4 regions of the Methylovirgula ligni genome follow, and region 1 is predicted to be linked to each of the others. Evidence: predicted binding sites of a transcription regulator. Region 1 holds the regulator's gene; each other region holds the start of a gene.

Region 1 (3,041 bases):
AGATCGGCGAAGCTCTCCGCGACGAGGCGCGCCCCAAGCTTTTCAGCCTGCGGAATCTCGAAAAGGTTGGAAACGTGCCAGAGCTTCTCGCCCTGCTCCTTCAGCGCCTTGACGAGATGGGGATGGCAATGGCCGACGGAGACGACGGCAATGCCGGCGCCGAAATCGAGATATTTGTCGCCATTCGTCGCGTAGAGCCAGGCGCCTTCACCCCGCTCGAAGGCAAGGTTGAAACGCGCATAGGTAGGGAGAAGCGACGACGTCACGGCTAAAGCTCCAGCGATTTTACGGCGGCGGCTGTCCTGTCGCTCCGCGGCACCGCACTCGATCGGGCGATCCACCAAAGAAAAGTGCCGCCCCGGAGGAGCGGCAACAGGAAAAAACCATTTTAAGGGGCTCGACGCCGCCGGTCAAATTTTTGCCGCCCGGCGGCCTAGTCCCCCGAGGGTATCGGGCCGATTCATAGTCCCCCGAGTCACAATGACGCGGGTGCGGTCCCGGCGATGTGGATTGTTGAAAACGCCCTTGGGAAGGTCATTGCGACTCTTGCGCGGGATTCAACGCCTAGTGTAGCCTCTCAGGCGTCGACTACGACATCTCGTGCGGCGGGCCATCATAATGCGTAACCTTTTGTACGACGCCGGTTTTCCGGCGCTGCGGCGATTCCGGATTCTGCCTGCTGTACCGCGTTTGTCGGGTCTCGTTAGCCGCGTACAGGCTAATTTTTCCGATCCAAATCGAGGAGGACTGAATGTCCTGGACCGATGAACGGGTGGAGCTTCTGCGCAAACTCTGGCTGGAAGGGCTCAGCGCCAGCCAAATCGCTCGTGAACTTGCCAATGGCATTAGCCGCAACGCGGTGATCGGCAAGGTTCACCGGCTCGGAATGTCCGGGCGCGTCAAGACGGCGGTTCCGGCCATCGCCCGGGCTCGGCCGAAAGTCGCGCGACCGGCGGCGCATCAGCGCTCAAGCATGCCCCTTGTGCGCGGCAATACCGCCCTCGCCATGCGACCCCAACCAAACACGGCCATCCAGCCGGCACCCCAGGAAGATGTTGTGATCCCGATGTCCGAAATGGTCACGATCATGGATTTGAAGGAATCTATGTGCCGCTGGCCGATGGGCGACCCCGCCACGGGCGAATTCCGGTTCTGCGGCGCCAAGAAGGGCGCCAGCCAGAGCGGCCCCTATTGCAGCTATCACAGCCGCATCGCCTATCAGCCCGTGCAGGACCGCCGCCGGCGCGTCCAGTCGGCCTAACTCATCATTGCGAGGCGCGTCAGCGACAAAGCAATCCAGAAAACGACGATAGTTCTGGATTGCTTCGCTTTGGTCGCAATGAGACGGGATCAGTCGTTCTTGCCGAACGTCTCGTCGAAGGAATAGCCCGCGCCGCGGATCGTGCGGATGGGGTCCCGTTCCCCGCCTTGCGACAGCGCCTTGCGCAAGCGCCCGACATGAACATCAACGGTGCGCTCGTCGATCTCCGCCGAGAAGCCCCAGATCGAGTCGAGCAATTGCGCGCGCGAAAAGACGCGGCCAGGCTTGCCCATGAGATATTCGAGCAGCCGGAACTCGGTCGGCCCGAGATGGACATTGCGATCGCCGCGGCTGACCCGCCAATTTTCGCGGTCGAGCGCAAGATCACCAGCCGTGAGCAGCGCCGCGACACGATCCGGCCGCGCCCGCCGCAGCAGCGCCCGCACCCGCGCCATCAATTCCGGCACCGAGAAGGGCTTGACGATATAATCGTCGGCGCCGATCGAGAGCCCGCGCACCCGCTCGCTTTCGTCACCGCGCGCCGTCAGCATGATGACGGGCAGGCTGCGCGTCGCATCGCGCGCGCGCATACGCCGACAGATTTCAAGGCCCGAAACACCCGGCAGCATCCAGTCAAGGATGACGAGGTCCGGCGGCGATTCGACAAGCCGCAATTCCGCCTCGTCGCCGCGCTCGACGCGCTCGACAATGAAGCCTTCCGCCTCAAGATTGTAACTGAGCAGCAGGCTCAGCGCGGCTTCGTCCTCGACGACGAGGATGCGCGGCGGTGCGACGGCGGCGGAATTCGGCCGTGGCGACACACCGCGCGGCTCGGAGGCGGCGGCGGGGCGCGGGTCGGGAACAGAGATGATCTGATTGTTCATCTATGGCTCACTTGGGCAGGGGCAGATAATCGGCCGCCGGCGACGGCCCTTTTGGCCGGTCCATCGGCAAGGTCTCGCCAGTGACGAGATAGACGACCGTTTCTGCGATGTTGGTGGAATGATCGCCAATCCGCTCGATATTTTTCGAGCAGAACAAAAGATGCGCACAGAACGAAATGTTACGCGGGTCTTCCATCATGAAGGTCAAAAGATCGCGGAAGACCGAATCTTCCAGCGCGTCGAGCTCCACGTCATGCGTCCAGACCATGCGTGCGCGCTCGACATCGCGCAGCGCATAGGCATCGAGCGCGTCCTTCAGCAGCATCGCCGCCGCCTCGTGCATCGATTTGAGTCCGACGACGGCGCGCGGCAGCCGTGTTTCGCCGGAAAGCTTCAACGCCCGCTTGGCGATGTTCTTGGCGAGATCGCCGACACGCTCGAGATCGCCGGAGATGCGGATCGCAGCGATGATCTCGCGCAGATCCGCCGCAAGCGGCTGGCGCTTGGCGATGGTCAGGATCGCCTGCTCCTCGACATCGCGTTGCAGAATATCGAGACGCTGATCCATGGCGACGGTGGTCCGTGCCAGACTGGTATCGAGAGTCGCGAGAGCGTCCATTGCATTGCTGAGCATCTGCTCGGCAATGCCGCCCATCTCCGCAATTTTGCGGCCGAGAGCCTCAAGCTCGTTGTCGTAAGCTTTGACGGTATGGTCGGTCATGGCATCTGGTCCTGGAATCGCTGGCCTCAGCCGAAACGGCCGGTGACGTAGTTCTGGGTCCGCTGGTTTTCGGGCGCCGTAAAGATCTGCGTGGTGGTTCCGAACTCGACCAGTTCGCCGAGGTACATGAACGCGGTATATTCCGAGACGCGCACCGCCTGCTGCATGTTATGCG
Region 2 (3,041 bases), 470 kb from region 1:
GCCAATGTTCACGCATCGAGGTGCCGGAAAAGTCGTAATCCTTGGCGTCGCCTTCATAGGCTTTCTGCTGATAGATCAGATGCAGGATCGCGATATTCGGCATGTCCGCCAGTTCGTCGCGCAGCTTGCGCTCATCGTCCGTCAGCAAATGGTCCGGCAGTTTTGCCAGCGCCTCATAGGCGCGGTTCTTCCAGGCGCGCAGCCGCTGATACATGTCGGTGTTGTAGCGGGTGCGCGAGGAATACATGATGTCCTTGTGGCGGGCGAGAACGTCGGGCATGTCCCGCGGCAATGCGCCTTGCGCCGAGAAGAGATCGACCTGGAAGACAAGCGTGTGGCGCAGATCGTCCTGATCGAGCAGGTGCTGCAACGGCGTGTTCGAGACGATGCCGCCGTCCCAATAATAATCGGTGCCGATCTTGACCATCGGGAGCGCCGGCGGCAATGCGCCCGAAGCCATAATGTGCTCCGCTGCGATTTCCTCATTGCGGTTGTCGAAATAAATGAAATTGCCATTCATGACATTCACCGCGCCGACGGCGAAGCGCGTGTTGCCGTCGTTGATGAGTGAGAAATCGACAAATTCGCTCAACGTCGCGCCGAGCGGCGCTGAATCGTAGAAGCTCGTCGCCGCCTTGGCGCCCGCGGCGTTGAGCCAGGGGTTGACGTCGTGCGGCTTGAAGAACCCCGGCTGCCCGAGCGTCATGGTCATCATCGCGCTCGTCGCGTTGCGCGCGCGGCGGTAGATGTCGCCGTCCGGCGTATAGGCCCAGACGTGGCGGTCGGTGATCCGCTCCCAGAAGGCGCGCAGCTTTTCCAGCCGCTGCTCACGCGGGTTGCCGGCGATGATCGCGGCATTGATCGCGCCGATCGAAACGCCCGTCACCCAATCCGGCTCGATATTGGCTTCGTGCAGCGCTTCATAGACGCCGGCCTGATACGCGCCGAGCGCGCCGCCGCCCTGAAAGATCAGCGCGATCTGATCGCAGCGATCGGGCCGCCAGGTGCCGGATTTGTCCGGCTCCGGGGAGCGCTGGCCGGGTTTTGCAGTGTTGAGGGGGGCTTTTGCGTCCACGTTTTGTCTCCGCGTGCAGGCTAGGCAGCCCGGATTGCAGGAATGTGACGCCGCCGCGTCATACCATTTTCAAGGTAAGTCGCCAGAAGCGGAGCGTTGCCGTGTGGTGCGGCATCAGACTTGCTGCCCCTTTTTGCAGCCGAGGGAGCTCACCATGCGCGCCGAAGAAATCCTGCAACTGCCGTCCATGCCGCTCGCCGGGCCGAGCTATCCCAAGGGGCCGTATCGCTTCATCGATCGCGAATACATGGTCATCACCTACGAGACCGATCCGGAGGTCATCCGTCATCAATTGCCGGAGCCGCTCGAACCGCTCGACAAGCCGATCGTCAGCTATGAGTGGATCAACATGCCGGATTCATCCGGCTTCGGCAGCTATACCGAAAGCGGCCTCGTCATCCCCTGCAAATTTCAGGGCGAGGACGTCAATTTCGTCAGCCAGATGTACCTTGATGACGACCCGCCGATCGCTGGTGGTCGCGAGATCTGGGGCTTTCCGAAGAAATACGCGCATCCCAAGCTGCGGGTCATTAAGGATACGTTGACCGGCACGCTGCATTACGGCGAGCAACTCGTCGCGCTGGGAACGATGGGCTATAAGCACGAGGCCATGGCCGGCAACGGCGTCGGCACGACGGCGATCCTGTCCAAGACGCAGGTCAATCTCAAAATCATTCCCGGCGTCGATGGCGGCCACGGCATCTGTCAGCTCGTCGCCTATAATCTCACCGAGATCACGGTGAAGGGCTCCTGGCTCGGCCCGGCGCGGCTGCATCTCGTATCGCATGTCAATGCGCCGGTCGGGGACTTTCCGGTGCGCCATATCGTTGGCGCGCATCACTTCATCGCCGATCTGAGCCTGCCCTATGGCCGCGTCATCCACGACTACTTGAAGCCATAAATTAGCTTTTTTCAGTCACTTACCTGCGCCGGCCGGGGCAAGGCGGCTCCTCGGCCGGCGCGTGCGTAGTCAGGGCGACAATTCCGCGCTAGAGCATGTCCCCCGCGCTGGCATGGGCCAGGGCGCTCTTGAATTTCGCGGAAGCCTCGATGTCAGAACCCAAAGTCGCGCTCATCACCGGCGTCACCGGCCAGGATGGGGCGCTTCTCGCCGAACTCCTGCTCAACAAGGGCTATATCGTCCACGGCATCAAGCGCCGTTCCTCGCTCATCAATACGGACCGGGTCGATCATCTCTACCAGGACCCGCACGAGGCCAATGTCCGCTTCTTCATGTATTATGGCGACCTCACCGATGCGACCAACCTGATCCGTATCGTTCAGGAGGTTCAGCCCGACGAGATTTACAATCTCGCGGCGCAGAGCCACGTGCAGGTGAGTTTCGAGACGCCGGAATATACCGCCAATTCCGATGCGCTCGGCACGCTGCGGCTGCTTGAGGCGATCCGCATTCTCAATCTCGGCGGCAAGACGCGCTTCTATCAGGCTTCGACCTCGGAGCTTTACGGCAAGGTCCAGGCGGTGCCGCAGGACGAGAAGACGCCCTTCTATCCGCGCTCGCCCTATGCCGCGGCCAAGCTCTACGCCTACTGGATCACGGTCAACTACCGCGAAGCCTATGGCATGCACGCCTCGAATGGCATTCTCTTCAACCACGAGGGACCGACGCGGGCCGAGACGTTCGTCACCCGCAAGATCACGCGCGCCGTGGCGGCGATCCAGCTCGGCCTCCAGAACAAGCTCTATCTCGGCAATCTCGACGCCAAGCGCGACTGGGGCCATGCGCGCGATTATGTCGAGGGCATGTGGCGCATCCTCCAGCAGCCGGAGCCGGACGATTATGTTCTCGCGACCGGCGAGGCGCATTCGGTGCGCGAATTCGTCGAGCGCGCCTTCGCCGAAATCGGCATCGAGATCGCCTGGCGTGGCGAGGGCATCGCCGAACAGGGCCTCGACGCCAAGACGGGCCGGGTGCTGGTCGAGATCGATCCTGAATATTTCCGCC
Region 3 (3,041 bases), 520 kb from region 1:
TGGTGAAGACGGCGATCGCCGGTGAGGACGCCAATTGGGGCCGCATCGTCATGGCCGTTGGCAAGGCGGGCGAGCCGGCCGAGCGCGACCGCCTCGCCATCTGGTTCGGCGATATACGTGTCGCCCACAAGGGATTGCGCGACCCCGGCTATGACGAAGCAGCGGTCTCCGCGCTCATGCGTCTGCCCGAGATCGCGATCCGCGTCGATCTCGGCCTCGGCACCGGCAAGGCGACAATCTACACCTGCGACCTGACGAAGGAATATGTCGCCATCAACGGCGACTACCGGTCGTAATTACGCCGCTGCGTTCTCGCCGCCATCGCTGCCGTAATAGGCGATATAGCGCTGCTCGATCTCGGCGATCGGCATCACAGTAAAAACGTCGATCGTGCCGAATTGCGGATCGATCACGGCGCCATCGCCGAATTTCGCACCGACGCGCAGATAGGCTTTGATGAGCGGCGGCAACGCCGCAAGGCCCCTGCGCTGATCGATTGCGCCCTTGTCGAGCACATTCATCGGCACGGCGCGGCCCTCGCTCGGGCGCACCTGCCATTCCGCATTGGCCGAGGCATGATGATGCAAAAAGCTCAGCGGTAGCGCCAGAGCCAGCGGATTGGTGCCTGGCAGGCTGGCACAGCCGAACATCACATCGATATGGTGGTGCTGGATGTAGATCCAGAGGCCACGCCACAAAAGCTCGATCACGCGCTTCGAGCGATATTTGGCGTGAACGCAGGAGCGGCCGAGTTCGAGAAAATTCTTGCCCGCATGACCCTGCAGCAGCGGTGCGATGTTGAATTCGCTTTCGCTGTAGAAGCCGCCGTGGCGTGCCGCTACGTCGCCGCGCAGCAGCCGGTAGGTGCCGACGATCTTCGGCTTTTGCCGCCCGAAGCGGTTGCGGGCCGTGAGGTCAACGATCAGCAGATGATCGCAAAATTTGTCGAAGCGGCAGATGTCGCGCCGCACCAGCGCCGCCGGGCCATGCGCGACCGCGCCGCCTTCCTCGTAGAAAACCTTGAAGCGCAGCCGTTGCGCCTTGCGCACTTCCTTGCGGGTGGCGATACGGATCTCAAAATTGCCGAACCGGCCGAGAACGCGCGGCAAATCGGACGGGTTCTTGGCCGGCAGGAAGCCGCGGGCCGAAAAAGGAATTACGGTGCCGAAGGGCGGCTCAATTGGCCACATGTTTCGTCGAATCGTCCGCTTGGGTAGTATCGAATGAGGCTAGTTAGCCCGAACGAAACTTTGATGACGCGGCGCACCCGCATTCACCTGCCCAGATGTTCTATCGCATTTCCCACTTCGTTTCACGCGGCCTTTTGATGGTGGAGGTCAGCCTGCGCGCGCTCGGGCTCGCGCTGGTGATTTTCATCGCCTTCCTGGTGCTGGCGCCTATTCAATGGGCAGTCCTTCGGCTGAACCCGCGCTTTGGCTGGATTTTGCCGCGGCTGTTCTACGCGACCGTGCTCCGATTGGTGAAAGTGCGGGTGGAGGTCAGCGGCCGCATACCCCGCGACATGCCGGGGAGCCTGGCCGCGCTGGTCGTCACCAACCACGTCTCCTGGACCGATATTTTCGCGCTCGGCGCACTTTTCCCGGCCGCCTTCGTCGCCAAGAGCGAGGTCGCCCGCTGGCCGATCATCCGCACCTTCGCCCGGCTGGTGAACACGATCTTCGTCGATCGCAACGCCCGCGCCAGCATCCCCGTGACCAATGCCGCCATGCTGGCGCAGATCAGGGCGGGCGAGCATGTCGTGCTTTTTCCGGAAGCGACGACCCATGCGGGCGGGCCGCAGCCGTTCCATTCCTCGCATTTCGCCGTCGTCGAGGAATTGTTCAAGCTGGGACCGGGCTACGCCATCCAGCCGATCGCGATCCGCTATTCCGCGCCTCATGCGCCGTGGATCGGCGATGACGCCCTGCTGCCGCATGTGCTCGGTCTGATGCAAGGGGCGCCGATCACCTGCGAACTGATCTTCTGCGAACCGCTGCCGCTCGCTGAACCCATGCCGCGCCGGGCGGTCGCGCAGGAATGTTTCGCGCGGATCGCCGCGGCCTATAGCAGTCAGCGCGTTTAGACTTCCGCCAATCCGCGCTTCTTCAGCAAGGGTTCGGGCGAGGCCGCCCGGCCGCGGAAGGCCGCGTAAGCCGCCTCGGGATCGGCGCGATTGCCGGCGGCATAGACATGCTGCTTCAGCCGGGCGGCGACCTCCGGCGCGAAAATATCGCCCGCCTCGGTGAAAGCGGCGAAGCCGTCGGCATCCAGCACTTCCGACCAGAGATAAGAATAATAGCCGGAGGAATAACCGTCGCCGGCGAAGACATGGGTGAAATGCGGCAGCCGGTGACGCATGGCGACGGCCTCCGGCATCCCCAGCCGCGCGAGCGTGTCGCGCTCGAAAGCGACAATGTCGAGATCGTCCGACGCCGGCGTGCTGTGCAAGGCGAGGTCGACCAGCGCCGAAGCGGTATATTCGACCGTCTGGAAGCCCTGATTGAACTGACGCGCGGCGATGACCTTGTCGATCAAATCCTCCGGCATCGGCACGCCGGTCTGATGATGGCGCGCGAAGCGGCGCAGGATTTCGCGCTGCTCGAACCAATGTTCGTAAAGCTGCGAGGGGAATTCGACGAAATCCGATGCGACATTGGTGCCGGCGAGCGAGGGAAAGGTGACGTCCGATAAGAGCCCGTGCAGCGCATGGCCGAATTCGTGGAAAAGCGTGCGTGCGTCGTCGAAGCTCAGAAGGCAGGCCTCGCCCGGCGCTGGCTTCACGAAATTCAGCACGTTGACGATGATCGGCAGGATTTCGCCATCGAGCCTCTCCTGATCGCGGTAAGCCCCCATCCAGGCGCCGCCATGCTTCGAGGCGCGGGCGAAATAATCGCCGATGAAAAGGCCGATGGCACGGCCCTCCCTGTCGCGCACGGCCCAGGCGCGCGCATCGGGATGATAAAGCGCGATATCCTCGCGCTCCTCGAACGTGAGGCCGAAAAGCTGCCCGGCGGTGTAGAACGCGGCTTCGATCATCTGTT
Region 4 (3,041 bases), 270 kb from region 1:
GCGACCGGCACGCCCGAGGCCAAAGCCTCCAGCAGGACGATGCCGAACGTATCCGTCCGGCTCGGGAAGACGAAGACATCGGCGGAGGAATAGATTTCCGCCAGCGCCTCGCCGCTGCGCGAGCCGAGGAAATGCGCCTTGGGATAGTTTGCCGCGAGCCGCGTCTGCAAGGGCCCGTCGCCGACGATGACCTTGGAGCCGGGCAGGTCGAGCTTCAGGAAGGCCTCGATGTTCTTCTCGATTGCGAGACGGCCGACGAAGAGAAAGATGGGGCGGGGCAGGTCGGCCAAAGCGTTCTCCGGCCGGGGGCGGAACAGGGTGCCGTCGACGCCGCGCGACCAGCGCATCAGATTGCGGAATCCGTGCCCGGCGAGGACGTTTTCGAGGCTCGGCGAGCTCACCATCGTACCTGCGGCAGCGCTGTGGAAGCGGCGCAAGGCGGCATAGCTCATCCGGATCGGCACCGGCAGCCGCGCGGCCACATATTCGGGAAAGCGGGTGTGGTAGCTGGTGGTAAAGGTGCGCTTGCCGGCGAGGCAGGCGCGGCGCGTGGCGAGGCCGATCGGCCCCTCGGTCGCGATATGGATGAAGTCGGGATTAAAATCGGCGATGAAGCCCGCGACCCGGCGCGGGTTCGCCAGCGCCAGACGGATTTCGCGATAGCCCGGCAGCGGCAGGGTCCAGAAATCCGTCGGAGTCAAAAAGCGGACATCGACACCGAAGCCCGACGCATGCGCAGCGATGTTTTCGAGGGAGCGGACGACGCCATTGATCTGCGGCCCCCAGGCATCGGTGGCAATGAGAAGCTTGGTCACGCCGCGGTTGCCTCGACCTCTGGCTGCTGAGCGGCGGCCGCCAGCGCTTCCTTCGCCTCGCGCACCCGGTCGGCCCAGTGGATAATCTCAAAACGGCCGTCGAAATGCTCGACGAGCGCGGTGCAGCTCTCGACCCAATCGCCGGTATTCATGTAGCGCACGCCGAAATCGTCGTGAATCACGGCATGGTGGATATGGCCGCAGATGATGCCGAAGACGTCGCGCCGGCGCGCCTCGCCCGAAAGCGCGGATTCGAACCGGCCGATGTGGTTGACGGCGCTCTTCACCTTCAGCTTCGCCCAGGACGACAGCGACCAGTAATCGAGGCCGAGCCGGCGGCGGACCATGTTGAGATAAGTGTTGATCCCCAGCGCCAAATCATAAGCTCCATCGCCGAGCATGGCGAGCCAAGGCGCATGCCGGACGACGAGATCGAACTGGTCGCCATGCATGACAAAATAGCGTTTGCCGTCGGCCGCTTCGTGGATCGCGGTATTCATCACATCGATGCCGCCGAAATTGTGCCCGACGTAATCGCGCATGAACTCGTCGTGGTTGCCGGGTATATAGATGATCTTGACGCCTTTGTGGACGCGTTTCAACAGCTTGCGCACGACATTGTTGTGCGACTCCGGCCAGTACCAGCCGGATTTCAAGCGCCAGCCGTCGATGACATCACCGACGAGATAGATCGTATCGACTTCGCAATGCTTGAGAAAATCGAGCAGGAGACCCGCCTGGCAACCTTTTGTTCCCAAATGTAGATCGGACAGAAAAAGTGTCCGGACCGCGATGCTGTCGAGGTGCTTTTTCGCCACGGTTCCGACTCCCGTTAAGACGTCTTGTCCTTGGCCGAGTCGAGTTGCACTTTAATGACAGTTTTCCCTCTCTCCTCATGAACTTACGTGGTTTTCGGGGGGCGGGATGATCCTCACGGTGCACGCAAAAGAAAAGCGCCGGAGGGTTGCCCCTCCGGCGCTCTGATTTCAGGCTCTTGCGAGCGGCTTAGAAGAACCAGGCCGTGCCGAGCCAGATGTCGTCTTCGCTCAGCTTGTAGCCACCCCAGTTGGTGGCCCACGTATGGCCGAATTCAGCCTGCAGGGCCATCCAAGGCGTCAACTGATAGCGGGCAAAGCCAATGATGCTCTCGTTGTCCTTGACCAAGCCATCTGCCGTGCCGATGCTCCATTCGGCGGCTGTCGGGTTCAGCTGGCTGACACCCCAGCTCGCGCCGAAGGTGAACTTATCCCAGGTATACGAACCCTGGACGTAGCCGCCCTCGCTCTTGCGCGGATCGCCGAAGCTGTCGAAGCCGCTCAGGAAGAGACCGGTCGTGCCGAGACCTTCGCCATAATAGCCATAGGCCACGAAGCTGAAGCCCGCGACGTCCAACTTGCCGAAGCCGTCCACGCCCCAGCTGTTGGCGCTGGTACCCGTCGGCCCGAAGATCTCCGAGCCGGTAGCTGGGTCGTTCTTCTGTTGCTGCCACACACCGTCGCCGGACAGGGTCAGGCCGACGCCGGGCGCAATATTGCCCTTCCACTTGATCTGGGCCTGAACCTGCGGCAGCTCATGGCCGGTGTAGGTGGTGGAGGTATAAATGCCACCCGTCGAATCCAGCGGTGTAAAGGCGCCGATCGACGCCGTGAAGCCGTTGAAGTCCGGCGTCGTGTAGGTCACCTGCGGGATCCAGTCCGCATAGACATAGCCCACGCCGATACGGCCGAGCGACGTATTGCTCGGCGCATTAGTCGTCAGCGGCGAGCCAAGGCCGAGCAGGGTCGCGTCGTTCAGGATCGCGTCCGAGCCGAAGAGGCCGAGATCGCGGCCGATCTTGACCGAGCCGAAGGTCGGCGTGCCGACCGTGCCGAAGACCTGGCGGAGATCGATGCCGGGCGTGCCGAGGGCGACCGGCGAGCCGCCGCCGTTGGCGTTCGCGGAATTCGGATACACGTTATTGCCGCCGGTATAGGCGCCGATCGTGAAGCCGAGGTCATAGCCCATCTGGTTGGTCGCGATCGAGAGCACGATGGCGCTCGGCAGCAGGCCCGCCTGGATGGAGTTATAAGGCTGGTTCGGGCTGGCCGTCACAAGGCCGCCAGTCATGTGGCTCGTAGCGTTTCGATTGCCGCCGGCATAGGCGTCGAAGGTCTCGTCGGCGCCGAACACGAGGTCGCCGGAGATCTTCACATCGATCGCGCCGACTTCACCTTCCTTGGTGACGAG

The links. Region 1 encodes PhoB, which activates phosphate uptake and scavenging genes when phosphate is short. Its sites were predicted from a motif close to TGTCATNNANCTGTCAT; they were not measured.
Region 2: the regulator PhoB is predicted to act here: its motif matches at 1,132-1,148, upstream of CWB41_RS08640 (acetoacetate decarboxylase).
Region 3: the regulator PhoB is predicted to act here: its motif matches at 1,243-1,259, upstream of olsB (l-ornithine N(alpha)-acyltransferase).
Region 4: the regulator PhoB is predicted to act here: its motif matches at 1,677-1,693, upstream of CWB41_RS07635 (UDP-2,3-diacylglucosamine diphosphatase).

The regions. Positions count from the first base shown of each region.
Region 1 covers NZ_CP025086.1:1,318,947-1,321,987, reverse strand. The annotation lists gene CWB41_RS06445 (aspartate aminotransferase family protein) at 1-266, opposite strand, end outside; gene CWB41_RS06440 (GcrA family cell cycle regulator) at 752-1,261, shown strand; gene phoB (phosphate regulon transcriptional regulator PhoB) at 1,351-2,145, opposite strand; gene phoU (phosphate signaling complex protein PhoU) at 2,153-2,866, opposite strand; gene pstB (phosphate ABC transporter ATP-binding protein PstB) at 2,893-3,041, opposite strand, start outside.
Region 2 covers NZ_CP025086.1:1,790,744-1,793,784, forward strand. The annotation lists gene CWB41_RS08635 (patatin-like phospholipase family protein) at 1-1,075, opposite strand, end outside; gene CWB41_RS08640 (acetoacetate decarboxylase) at 1,230-1,976, shown strand; gene gmd (GDP-mannose 4,6-dehydratase) at 2,126-3,041, shown strand, end outside.
Region 3 covers NZ_CP025086.1:802,803-805,843, forward strand. The annotation lists gene argJ (bifunctional glutamate N-acetyltransferase/amino-acid acetyltransferase ArgJ) at 1-296, shown strand, start outside; gene olsB (l-ornithine N(alpha)-acyltransferase) at 297-1,190, opposite strand; gene CWB41_RS03780 (lysophospholipid acyltransferase family protein) at 1,328-2,083, shown strand; gene CWB41_RS03785 (M3 family metallopeptidase) at 2,080-3,041, opposite strand, start outside.
Region 4 covers NZ_CP025086.1:1,591,971-1,595,011, forward strand. The annotation lists gene CWB41_RS07630 (glycosyltransferase family 4 protein) at 1-815, opposite strand, end outside; gene CWB41_RS07635 (UDP-2,3-diacylglucosamine diphosphatase) at 812-1,633, opposite strand; gene CWB41_RS07640 (carbohydrate porin) at 1,821-3,041, opposite strand, start outside.